2 linked regions of the Kineococcus endophyticus genome follow. The protein of the gene in region 1 interacts with the protein of each later gene in a pairwise test. Links are inferred from orthologs where the notes say so. Each region holds a gene or a part of one and is shown on either strand. Other genes may lie near its edges.

Evidence for each region. The genes of interacting proteins can lie anywhere in the genome.
Region 2: the proteins of secA (region 1) and secG interact in binary tests that used the Escherichia coli proteins (3 or more experiments, as listed by UniProt). The link is inferred for Kineococcus endophyticus from one-to-one orthologs.

Annotation. Positions count from the first base shown.
Region 1 is NZ_JBFNQN010000007.1:279,301-284,866, forward strand. The notes cover bases 945-4,189. They hold secA (preprotein translocase subunit SecA), read left to right. Parts: upstream 945-1,301; coding sequence 1,302-3,989; downstream 3,990-4,189. Other genes in these bases: AB1207_RS12185 (putative bifunctional diguanylate cyclase/phosphodiesterase), read left to right, coding at 945-1,232; AB1207_RS12195 (Rv3235 family protein), read right to left, coding at 4,009-4,189. Outside these bases: more of AB1207_RS12185, read left to right, coding at 1-944; more of AB1207_RS12195, read right to left, coding at 4,190-4,521; AB1207_RS12200 (LysM peptidoglycan-binding domain-containing protein), read right to left, coding at 4,568-5,140; AB1207_RS12205 (hypothetical protein), read left to right, coding at 5,344-5,566. UniProt on the Escherichia coli protein: Required for protein export, interacts with the SecYEG preprotein conducting channel.
Region 2 is NZ_JBFNQN010000013.1:132,324-137,356, forward strand. What follows is about bases 697-3,408. They hold secG (preprotein translocase subunit SecG), read left to right. Parts: upstream 697-1,782; coding sequence 1,783-2,034; downstream 2,035-3,408. Other genes in these bases: AB1207_RS18635 (phosphoglycerate kinase), read left to right, coding at 697-915; tpiA (triose-phosphate isomerase), read left to right, coding at 966-1,751; AB1207_RS18650 (RNA polymerase-binding protein RbpA), read left to right, coding at 2,048-2,398; pgl (6-phosphogluconolactonase), read right to left, coding at 2,469-3,218; opcA (glucose-6-phosphate dehydrogenase assembly protein OpcA), read right to left, coding at 3,215-3,408. Also shown: more of AB1207_RS18635, read left to right, coding at 1-696; more of opcA, read right to left, coding at 3,409-4,447; zwf (glucose-6-phosphate dehydrogenase), read right to left, coding at 4,470-5,033. UniProt on the Escherichia coli protein: Subunit of the protein translocation channel SecYEG. Overexpression of some hybrid proteins has been thought to jam the protein secretion apparatus resulting in cell death; while this may be true it also results in FtsH-mediated degradation of SecY.

The sequences.
Region 1 (5,566 bases):
TCGGCGCCGCCGAGCTCCTGCGCCGCGCCGACAGCGCCATGTACATGGCCAAGGCCGAGTCGCACGCGGCCGGTCCGGCCGTCGCGGCCGGCACGGTCCCCGGGGGCGTGGTCGTCTTCGAGGCCGACATGCACGACGCCGACCGCCTGCGCCGCCAGCTCGAGCACGACCTGCTGCGCGCGGTGCAGGAGGACGAGTTCGAGCTCGCCTACCAGCCCATCGTCCGGCTCGCCGACGGTGCCGTCGTCGGCGCCGAGGCCCTCCTGCGCTGGCGGCACCGGACCCGCGGTGTCCTCGAACCGGGCGCCTTCCTCGCCGGGGCGGAGCGCTCGCCGGCCGTCGAGGAGCTCTGGCGCTGGGTGCTGCGCACGGCCTGCACGCAGGCCGCCGCGTGGCGGGAGCAGGTGCCGGACCTGTCCGTCACCGTCAACCTGTCCGCCGCGCACGTCATGACGCGCGGTGCGGCCGACGACGTCCGCGCCGCGCTCACGGCCGCCGGCCTGGACCCCACCGCGCTCGTCCTCGACGTGCCCGCGGGCCTCCTCGCGGAGGACCCCGACATGCTCAACGCACGGCTGAAGAAGCTGCGGGCGACGGGGGCGCGGATCCTGCTCGACGACTTCGCCACCCTCGACCCCGGTCAGGGGGGCGTCCTGGCGGGTCACTCACTCGCGCCGCTGCGCCAGCTGCCCGTCGACGGCGTGAAGCTCGACCGCACGCTCATCGCCGAGATCGACGGTCCCGACGGCGTCGACGCGCTCGCCGCCGTGCGGACGCTGTGCGAACTCGGCGCCGCCCTCGACCTCGGTGTCGTCGCCGAGGGCGTGGAGCGCACCGAGCAGGCGGTGCTGCTCACCGAGGCCGGCTGCTCGGTCGCCCAGGGCATCCTGCTCGGGGCGCCCCGCTCGGTCGTCGAGCTCGGGTCGGAGCTGACGGCCGACGAGCTCGGCCCGGTCGAGCCGACGGCCGCCGTCCCGGCCCTGGCCGACCTCGTCGAGTTCACCGACGAGGCGGCGGGGGAGGCCCGGGAGGAGGGCACGGACGAGGGCCCGCTGGACGCGGCCGCCCTCTTCGCCCGGGAGTTCGGCCCGGCCCCCGTGCCCCGCGACGGCGCGCTGGCGATCCCGCTCGCCCCCTCGCCCCCGGCGGGCCGGGGACCCGCGCCCGTGCCCGTCCCGATCAGCGGCGTGCGGCCCACCGACGTGCGGAGGATGCTGGACCAGTCGCGCTGAGCCACCTCTGCTGTCCCAGGGTCACCGTGAGGTCCCCGTCACCCCGCGTTGCGCCGCTAGAGTGATGGGGTGCCAGCGATCGTCGAAAAGGTCCTCCGCGCCGGCGAGGGCCGCGTCGTCAAGCGTCTGCACCGCATCGCGGAGCAGGTCAACGCCCTCGAACCCGACTTCGAGGGGATGAGCGACGCGGAGCTGCGGGGCGAGACCGACCGCTTCAAGGAGCGCCTCGCCGGTGGCGAGACGCTCGACGACCTGCTCCCGGAGGCCTTCGCGGTCGTCCGCGAGGCGGCTCGCCGCACGCTGGGCCAGCGGCACTTCGACGTGCAGCTCATGGGTGGTGCGGCGCTGCACCAGGGCAACATCGCCGAGATGCGCACCGGTGAGGGCAAGACGCTCGTCGCCACGCTGCCGGCGTACCTCAACGCGCTGACCGGCAAGGGCGTCCACGTCATCACGGTCAACGACTTCCTCGCCGAGTACCAGTCCGACCTCATGGGACGCGTCTTCCGGTTCCTGGGCCTGACGAGCTCCTGCATCCTGTCCCGGATGCGCCCCGACGAGCGGCGCGAGGCCTACGCGGCCGACATCACGTACGGGACGAACAACGAGTTCGGCTTCGACTACCTGCGCGACAACATGGCGTGGAACGTCTCCGAGATGGTCCAGCGCGGCCACCACTTCGCCGTCATCGACGAGGTCGACTCGATCCTCATCGACGAGGCCCGCACCCCGCTGATCATCTCGGGCCCCTCCGACGCCCCGACGAAGTGGTACACGGAGTTCGCCAAGATCGTCCGGCGCCTGACGATCGACGTCGACTACGAGGTCGACGAGAAGAAGCGCACCATCGGCATCCTCGAGGCCGGCATCGAGAAGGTCGAGGACCTCCTCGGCATCGAGAACCTCTACGAGAGCGTCAACACCCCGCTCATCGGGTTCCTCAACAACGCCGTCAAGGCCAAGGAGCTCTTCAAGCGGGACAAGGACTACGTCGTGTCCCCGAACGACGAGGTCCTCATCGTCGACGAGCACACGGGCCGCATCCTGGCGGGCCGCCGCTACAACGAGGGCATGCACCAGGCCATCGAGGCCAAGGAGGGGGTGCCGATCCAGAACGAGAACCAGACGCTCGCGACGATCACGCTCCAGAACTTCTTCCGCATGTACGACAAGCTCTCGGGCATGACCGGGACGGCCATGACCGAGGCCGCCGAGTTCCACCAGACGTACAAGCTGGGCGTGGTGCCGATCCCCACGAACCGGCCCGCCGTCCGCATCGACCAGCCCGACCTCGTCTACAAGAACGAGCAGGCCAAGTTCGCGGCCGTCGTGGAGGACATCGCCGAGCACCACGCCGCGGGGCAGCCGGTCCTCGTCGGGACGACGAGCGTGGAGAAGAGCGAGTACCTCTCCAACCTGCTGACCAAGGCCGGTGTCGAGCACACCGTCCTGAACGCCAAGCAGCACGAGCGCGAGGCCTCGATCGTCGCGCAGGCCGGCCGCAAGGGCGCCGTCACGGTCGCCACGAACATGGCCGGCCGCGGGACGGACATCATGCTCGGCGGCAACGCCGAGTTCCTCGCGGTCGCCGCCATGAAGGACAAGGGCCTGGACCCCGACGAGGCGCCCGACGCCTACGAGGCGGCCTGGCCGGAGGTCCTCGAGCAGGCCAACGCCTCGGTCCAGGCCGAGCACGACGAGGTCCGCGACCTCGGCGGTCTCTACGTGCTGGGCACCGAGCGCCACGAGTCGCGCCGCATCGACAACCAGCTGCGCGGACGGTCGGGCCGCCAGGGCGACCCGGGGGAGTCCCGGTTCTACCTCTCGCTCACCGACGACCTCATGCGCCTGTTCAACGCCGCGCTCGTCGAGAGCTTCCTGACCCGCACGGGCATCCCGGAGGACGTCCCGATCGAGTCCAAGATGGTCTCGCGCGCCATCCAGAGCGCCCAGGGCCAGGTCGAGGGCCGCAACTTCGAGATCCGCAAGAACGTCCTGAAGTACGACGACGTCCTCAACCGCCAGCGCGAGGTCATCTACACCGAGCGCCTCAAGGTGCTCGAGGGCGAGGACCTGCACGTCCAGATCCGCCACTTCATCGACGACGTCGTCACCGCGTACGTCTCGGAGGCCACCGCCCGGGGCTTCGGCGAGGACTGGGACCTCGAGGAGCTGTTCACGGCACTGCGCAGCCTGTACCCCGTCTCGATCACGCCCGAGGAGGTCGTCGAGGCCGCCGGTGGCCGCGGGAACCTCACCGTCGAGCGACTGGTCGAGGAGATGCGCGGTGACGCGCAGGCCTGCTACGACGCCCGCGAGGAGGAGCTGGGGGCCGAGGCCCTGCGCGACCTCGAGCGCCGCGTCGTCCTGTCGGTCCTGGACCGCAAGTGGCGTGAACACCTCTACGAGATGGACTACCTGCAGGAGGGCATCGGCCTGCGGGCGATGGCCCAGCGGGACCCGCTCGTGGAGTACCAGCGCGAGGGCTACCAGCTCTTCGGCGCGATGACCGACGCCATCAAGGAGGAGTCGGTCGGGTACCTGTTCTCGCTGCAGGTCCAGCCGGCCGCCCAGGCCGGTGTCGCCGCCACGCCGCCCGGTTTCGGTGCTCCGCCGGTCCGTCAGCAGCTGCAGTACTCCGCCCCCACGGCGGAGGGCGACGTCGAGGTGCACGCCGGTGACGCGCAGGCGACGGAGGCCGCCACGGGCAACCGCGCCCAGCGCCGCGCGGCCGAGCGCGCCCAGCGCGAGGTCTGACCCCCTGGCGCCGGCCGGGTCACCGCGTCTCGAGCGCGGTGACCCGCCACCGGTCGCCGGAGCGGTCGGTGCACCGCTCGACGCGCAGCGCCGCCGCCTTGACGCGGTCGCCGTCGCGCAGCACCGCGCTCACCTCCGCGATCCCGTCGAACGGGAACGAGACGCGCAGCGAGGACACGTGCGCGGCCCGGACGGCGCCGCGCGCCGCCGGCCGCACACGTGAGCGCAGCCGGGCCTGCACGGCCGCCTTGCGCTGGACACCGCTGTAGATGTCGGCGCTGGACCAGCGCAGCAGCTGCTGCGTCGGCCGCTGCCCGGACAGGACCTCCAGCAGCGTCACGAGGTACCGCTTCGTCCAGCCCGTGACCTCCGGCAGCTCTGCGGGCGGCAGCAGCCGCAGGTCCTGCAGCTCCAGCTCGAGGACGCCCTGGTCCGGGCTGAGGTGCGTGAGGACCGGCCCCTCGGCGCCGAAGGCGTCCTCGTCGTCGACGTAGCGGGGCAGCCGTCCGGTGCGGGTGGCGGTGCTGGGCACGGGGGTTCTCCTCGGCGGGATCGGGTCGGTCGGGTCGGGGGAGTTCTCAGGGCAGGCGCAGGACCTGGCCCGGCAGCAGCCGGTCGGGGTCGTCCCCGATGACGTGGGCGTTCGCGGCGTAGAGGCGCTCCTGCTCCGCCAGGACCTGGCCGCGGGTGGCGTCCGGGCCGAGCCGGCGCTCGGCGAGCGACCAGAGGCTGTCGCCGCGCAGCACCACGACCTCGCCGGCGACGTCCCGGGTGGGGGCGGTCCGCGGAGCTGGCGCGTCCCACCCGACCTCCACGGGCGCCGCACGGCTCGCCGCCGTCGGCCACCCCGGGTCGAGCGTCGCCGTGGCGGCCCACCCGACCTCGGGAACCGCCGGCGACGCAGCCTGGGCGGACAGCGCGGCGGACCCCAGGAGCAGCCCGACGACGAGCGCGACGAGTCGTCGCACGACGGCCGGCACCCCCGGTGTGAGGCGGACGGCGCGCCGGGGGGAGCGGCGGACCCGCACCTCGTCAACGACCGCGACCACGACGCTGAGGGCGAGCCACAGCGCCACCGCGAGGCCGACCACGACGCACACACCGACGACGACCTCGGCGGGGTCCTGGCTGCCGAGGAACGGTGGGCGCACGATGGGGCTCCTGAGGGGTTCGGGCGGCGGTTGGATGTCGTTTGCTGCTGTTTGCTGCGGCATGTCTACCGAGACCCTGTGCGGCGGACCAGGGAACGGTCCGGGGTGCGCCCGATCGGAGGGCACCGGCTGACGCACCGTCAGGCGAGGTCACCGGCGCCGTCACGCGCGGTGCTGACGCGTGCGCTCGTACCGTGGGACGCGTGCGCTGGGACGACCTGTTCGACGACCTCGAGGGTCAGGCCGAGCACGCGCGCCGGCAGGACCTCGCGGCGGAGGTGGCCGACCGCACGCGGCGCGAGCAGGCGACGGTGGTCCTCGCCGACCGCGTGCGCGCAGCCCGGGGTGCGCTGACGTGGTCGCTGCTTGACGGGTCGACGCTCGTGGGTCGGGTGCTCTCGGCGGGGCCGGGGTGGTACCTGCTGA
Region 2 (5,033 bases), on another replicon or contig:
GCCGCCGTGGCGGACCTGGGCGACGGGCAGGTCCTGCTGCTGGAGAACATCCGCTTCAACGCCGGTGAGACCAGCAAGGACGAGGGGGAGCGCGGTGCCTTCGCCGACGAGCTCGCCGCCCTGGCCGACGCCTACGTCTCCGACGGCTTCGGCGCGGTCCACCGCAAGCACGCCAGCGTCTACGACGTCGCACGCCGGCTGCCGCACGCCGCCGGCGGTCTCGTGGCGACCGAGGTCGAGGTCCTGCGCCGGCTGACGACCCACCCGGAACGGCCCTACGCCGTCGTCCTGGGCGGGTCGAAGGTCTCCGACAAGCTCGGCGTCATCGACAACCTCCTCGGCTCGCTCCTGACGTCGGGGGACCGCCTCCTCGTCGGCGGCGGCATGGTCTTCACGTTCCTCGCCGCGACGGGTCGCGAGGTCGGCAAGAGCCTGCTCGAGGCCGACCAGCTCGACCGGGTCCGCGGGTACGTGCAGAGCGCGCAGGACAAGGGCGTCGAGCTCGTCCTGCCCACCGACGTCGTCGCCGCGACGGCCTTCGCCGCCGACGCCGACCCGCAGGTCGTCTCCGCGGACGCGATCCCGGCCGACCGCCTCGGCCTCGACATCGGCCCCGACTCCGCCGCGACCTTCGCCGCGGCCCTCGCCGACGCCCGGACGGTGTTCTGGAACGGCCCCATGGGCGTGTTCGAGATGGAGCCCTACGCCGGCGGCACCCGTGCCGTGGCGCAGGCCCTCGTCGACGCGAAGGTCGCCTCCGGCGCGTTCAGCGTCGTGGGCGGGGGCGACTCGGCCGCCGCCGTGCGCACGCTCGGCTTCGCCGACGAGCAGTTCGGGCACATCTCCACCGGTGGTGGGGCGAGCCTGGAGTACCTCGAGGGCAAGCAGCTGCCCGGCCTCGACGTCCTCGACTGACACCCCACCCGAACCCCACCGACCTCGACGACCCGCAGGAAGGCGCACCGATGCCCCGCACCCCGCTCATCGCCGGCAACTGGAAGATGGTCCTGGACCACCAGCAGGGAACCCTGCTGGTCCAGAAGCTCGACTGGACCCTCAAGGACGCCAAGCACGACTACTCGGCCGTCGAGGTCGCCGTGCTGCCCTCGCACACGAGCCTGCGCACCGTGCAGACGCTCATCGAGGGCGACAAGCTCTCCGTGCGCCTCGGCGCCCAGGACGTCTCCGAGCACGACTCCGGGGCCTACACCGGTGAGGTGTCGGCCGCGCAGCTCGCCAAGCTCGGCGTCGCGTACGTGGCGGTCGGGCACTCCGAGCGCCGCCAGTACCACGGTGAGACCGACGCCGTGGTGCGTGCGAAGACGGCCAAGGCGCTGGCCGGCGGGATCGTCCCCATCGTCTGCGTGGGGGAGCCGTTGGAGGTCCGCAAGGCCGAGCAGCACGTCGAGCACACCGTCGGGCAGGTCACCCAGGCCCTCACGGGCCTGACGGCCGAGCAGGTCGCCGGGCTGGTGCTGGCCTACGAGCCGGTGTGGGCCATCGGGACCGGCGAGGTCGCGACGCCCGAGGACGCCCAGGAGGTGTGCTCCGCACTGCGCTCCGCCGTGGCCGAGCAGTTCGACCAGACGACGGCCGACGCCGTGAGGATCCTCTACGGCGGCAGCGTGAAGCCCGCCAACATCGCCTCGATCATGAAGCAGCCGGACGTCGACGGCGCCCTCGTCGGCGGGGCCAGCACGGACGCGGGCGACTTCGCCGCGATCGTGCGCTTCCGCGATCATCCGGCCTGAGGACGGCCGGTGATGGCCTAGGCTGGGCGGCGTGAGCGTCCTCCGCATCGTGCTGCAGGTGATCCTCGCGATCTCCAGCCTCTTCCTGACCCTGCTCATCCTGCTGCACAAGGGGAAGGGGGGCGGCCTGTCGGACATGTTCGGCGGCGGCGTCACCACGAGCCTGTCGGGCTCGAGCATGGCCGAGCGGAACCTCAACCGCTTCACGATCACGATCGGCTGCGTCTGGTTCGCGACCGTCGTGCTGCTCGGCCTGGTCGAGCGCTTCACCAACGAGTTCTGAGGAGACGACCGACGTGGCAGGTGGCAACGCCATCCGTGGCAGCAGGGTCGGCGCCGGCCCCATGGGGGAGGCGGAACGCGGTGACACCGCACCCCGCATCCGCATCTCGTACTGGTGCGCCAACGGGCACGAGACGAAGCCCAGCTTCGCCGAGGAGTCCGGGGTCGAGCCGCCGGAGACGTGGGACTGCCCGCGCTGCGGGTTCCCCGCCGGGACGGACCGGAGCAACCCGCCGGCTCCGCCGAAGAACGAGCCCTACAAGACGCACCTCGCCTACGTGAAGGAGCGCCGCTCCGACGCCGACGGCGAGGCCATCCTCAACGAGGCGCTGGACTCGCTGCGGGCGCGCGGTCTCATCCGCTGAGCCTCCCCGAGCACACGAAGGCCCCCTGCACACCGTGCAGGGGGCCTTCGTCGTCTCCGTGGTCCGTGCCTCAGAGGTCGGCGGCCGCGGCCTCATCGACGAGCCAGAGCGTCCGGTCGGTGCCGAAGACGCCGGCGGCCGGGGTCTCGGCGACGTCGCCCGCGGCGACGCCGCGCGCAACCGCGGCGGCCTTCTCCGCCCCCGCGGCGACGAGCCACACCTGCCGGGCCCGTGCAATCGCCCCGAACGTGAACGAGACGCGCAACGGCGGGGGCTTGGGGGACTCCCGGATGCCGACGACGCTGGACTCGTCGCGCGCCAGCCCCGGGTGGTGGGGGAAGAGCGAGGCGACGTGCCCGTCGGGGCCCATGCCCAGCAGCAGGACGTCGAACGCGGGCACCTCCGCGCCGTCGCCGTGCTGCAGCAGCTCGGCGGCGTAGCGGGCGGCGGCCGCGTCCAGGTCGTCGCCGTCGGGCCCGTCGACGGCCGGCGGGTAGTGGACGGTCGAGACGTCGAGGTCCAGCGCGCCGAGGAGGGCGTCCTGGGCCTGCGTCGCGTTCCGCTCCGGGTCGCCCGTCGGCAGGAACCGCTCGTCGGACCACCAGAAGTGCACCCGGCGCCAGTCCACCGTGTCCCGGCTCGCCGCCGCGGCGACCGCCGCGAGCGTCTTGCCGCCGATGGTGCCGCCCGTCAGCGAGACGTGCGCGACGCCCCGGGCGGACTGGGCGTCGGCCAGCGCCGTGACGAGCCGGTCGGCGGTGGCCGACGCGAGCACCTCCGGCGTGGCGTACCGGACGACGGAGACGTCGGAGCGGCTCACCGGCCCACCGCCCCGCGGGCGGCGCGGGCGCGCGGCGCGGTCTTCCCCGCCGCTGCCTTCGTCGCGACCGGTGCGGCGGCCTTCTTGCCGGCGGTTGCGCGCTTGCGGACCGTGGCACCCTTCGGCGTCTCGGAGTCGGGGGCCTCACCGGCGACCGGGGACGTGCCGTCGGAGCGCTCCTGCTCCGGCGGTGCGCCCTTCATCTGCTCGGACACCACGGCCGAAGCAGCCTCGGCGGCGGCCTGGCGCGCGGCGGCACCCCGGCTGCCCGAGAGCTTCCCGGCGTGCTCGGCGTCGCGGGCGGACATGACCTTCTTGCTGACCTGGGGCAGGCCGTCGCGCAGCACCTCGCCGTAGACCTCGTCGGGGTCCAGACGCCGCAGCTCCTCCGTCAGGCAGTCCTTCACCTGACGTCGGGCCAGGGACAGGCGCCGGTCGGGCTGACCGGGCTGGGTCAACGTGGCGACCGTCGCGTCGGGGCGGATCAGTTCCACCGCACCGGACTTGCGTTCCAGGCGGACGCTCTGCACGCCCGTTCCACGCCGGGTCCGGGCCCGCACGACCGGCGCCTTGAGCTTGGCCGCCAACCACGCGGCGAGCAGCTCGGTGCTCGGGCTGTCCGGGGCGCCCGCGACCGTGATCGACGTGACCGGCTCGTAGGGCGGCTGGTCCAGCGCCGCCGCGAGCAGCGCGCGCCAGTTCGTCAGCCGCGTCCAGGCGAGGTCGGTGTCGCCCTCGCGGTACGTCGTCCGCCGGGCCTCCAGCGCCTTGGCCGGGTCGCGCGACTCCGCGGAGTCGGTGATGCGGCGCTGGGCGATGCGGCCGATGGAGTCGGTGCGCAGGTCGTCCGGGGCCGAACCCGGCCAGTAGGCCACGATCGGCGCGTCCGGCAGCAGCAGCGAGACGATGGTCGTCTCGCCGTGCTCCACGAGCGGGCCGTAGGCGCGCAGCACGATGACCTCGCTGGCGCCGGCGTCCCCGCCGACGCGGATCTGCGCATCGAGCCGGGCGGCGCCCCGCTTGTTGCCGCGGGCCAGCACGAGCACCCGGCAGGGGTGCTCGCGGCTGGCCTCGTTGGCCGCGGCGATGGCGTCCTCGGCGTGGGCGTCGTCGGTGATGACGACGAGCGTCAGCACCCGGCCGAGGGCCACGGCCCCGCCGGAGTCGCGCAGGTCGATGAGCGCCTTGTTGATGGCGCTCGTCGACGTGCTGGGCAGGTCGATGATCATCGCGAGACCTCTCTGGTGCGCGTCACGGTCGCCGCCACTGCCGGCCGGTCCGCTCGAGCATGGCGTCCGCCGACGGCGGTCCCCACGTGCCCGAGGGGTACGGCTCCGGCTGGCCGTTCTTGGACCAGAACGAGGTGATCGGGTCGAGGATCTTCCACGACAGCTCGACCTCCTCGTGCCGCGGGAACAGCGGGGGGTCGCCGAGCAGGACGTCGAGGATGAGCCGCTCGTACGCCTCGGGGCTGGACTCGGTGAAGGCGTGCCCGTAGCCGAAGTCCATCGTCACGTCGCGCACCTCCATCGCGGTGCCCGGGACCTTCGAGCCGAACCGCATGGTGATGCCCTCGTCCGGCTGGACCCGGATGACCAGGGCGTTCTGCCCGAGCTCCTCGGTCGCCGTCCGTTCGAAGGGCAGGTGCGGGGCGCGCTTGAAGACGACGGCGATCTCGGTCACCCGGCGGCCCAGGCGCTTGCCGGCCCGCAGGTAGAACGGGACCCCCGCCCAGCGGCGGGTGTCGATCTCCAGCTCGATGGCGGCGAACGTCTCGGTGCGCGAGTTCGGGTCGATGCCGTCCTCGTCGAGGTA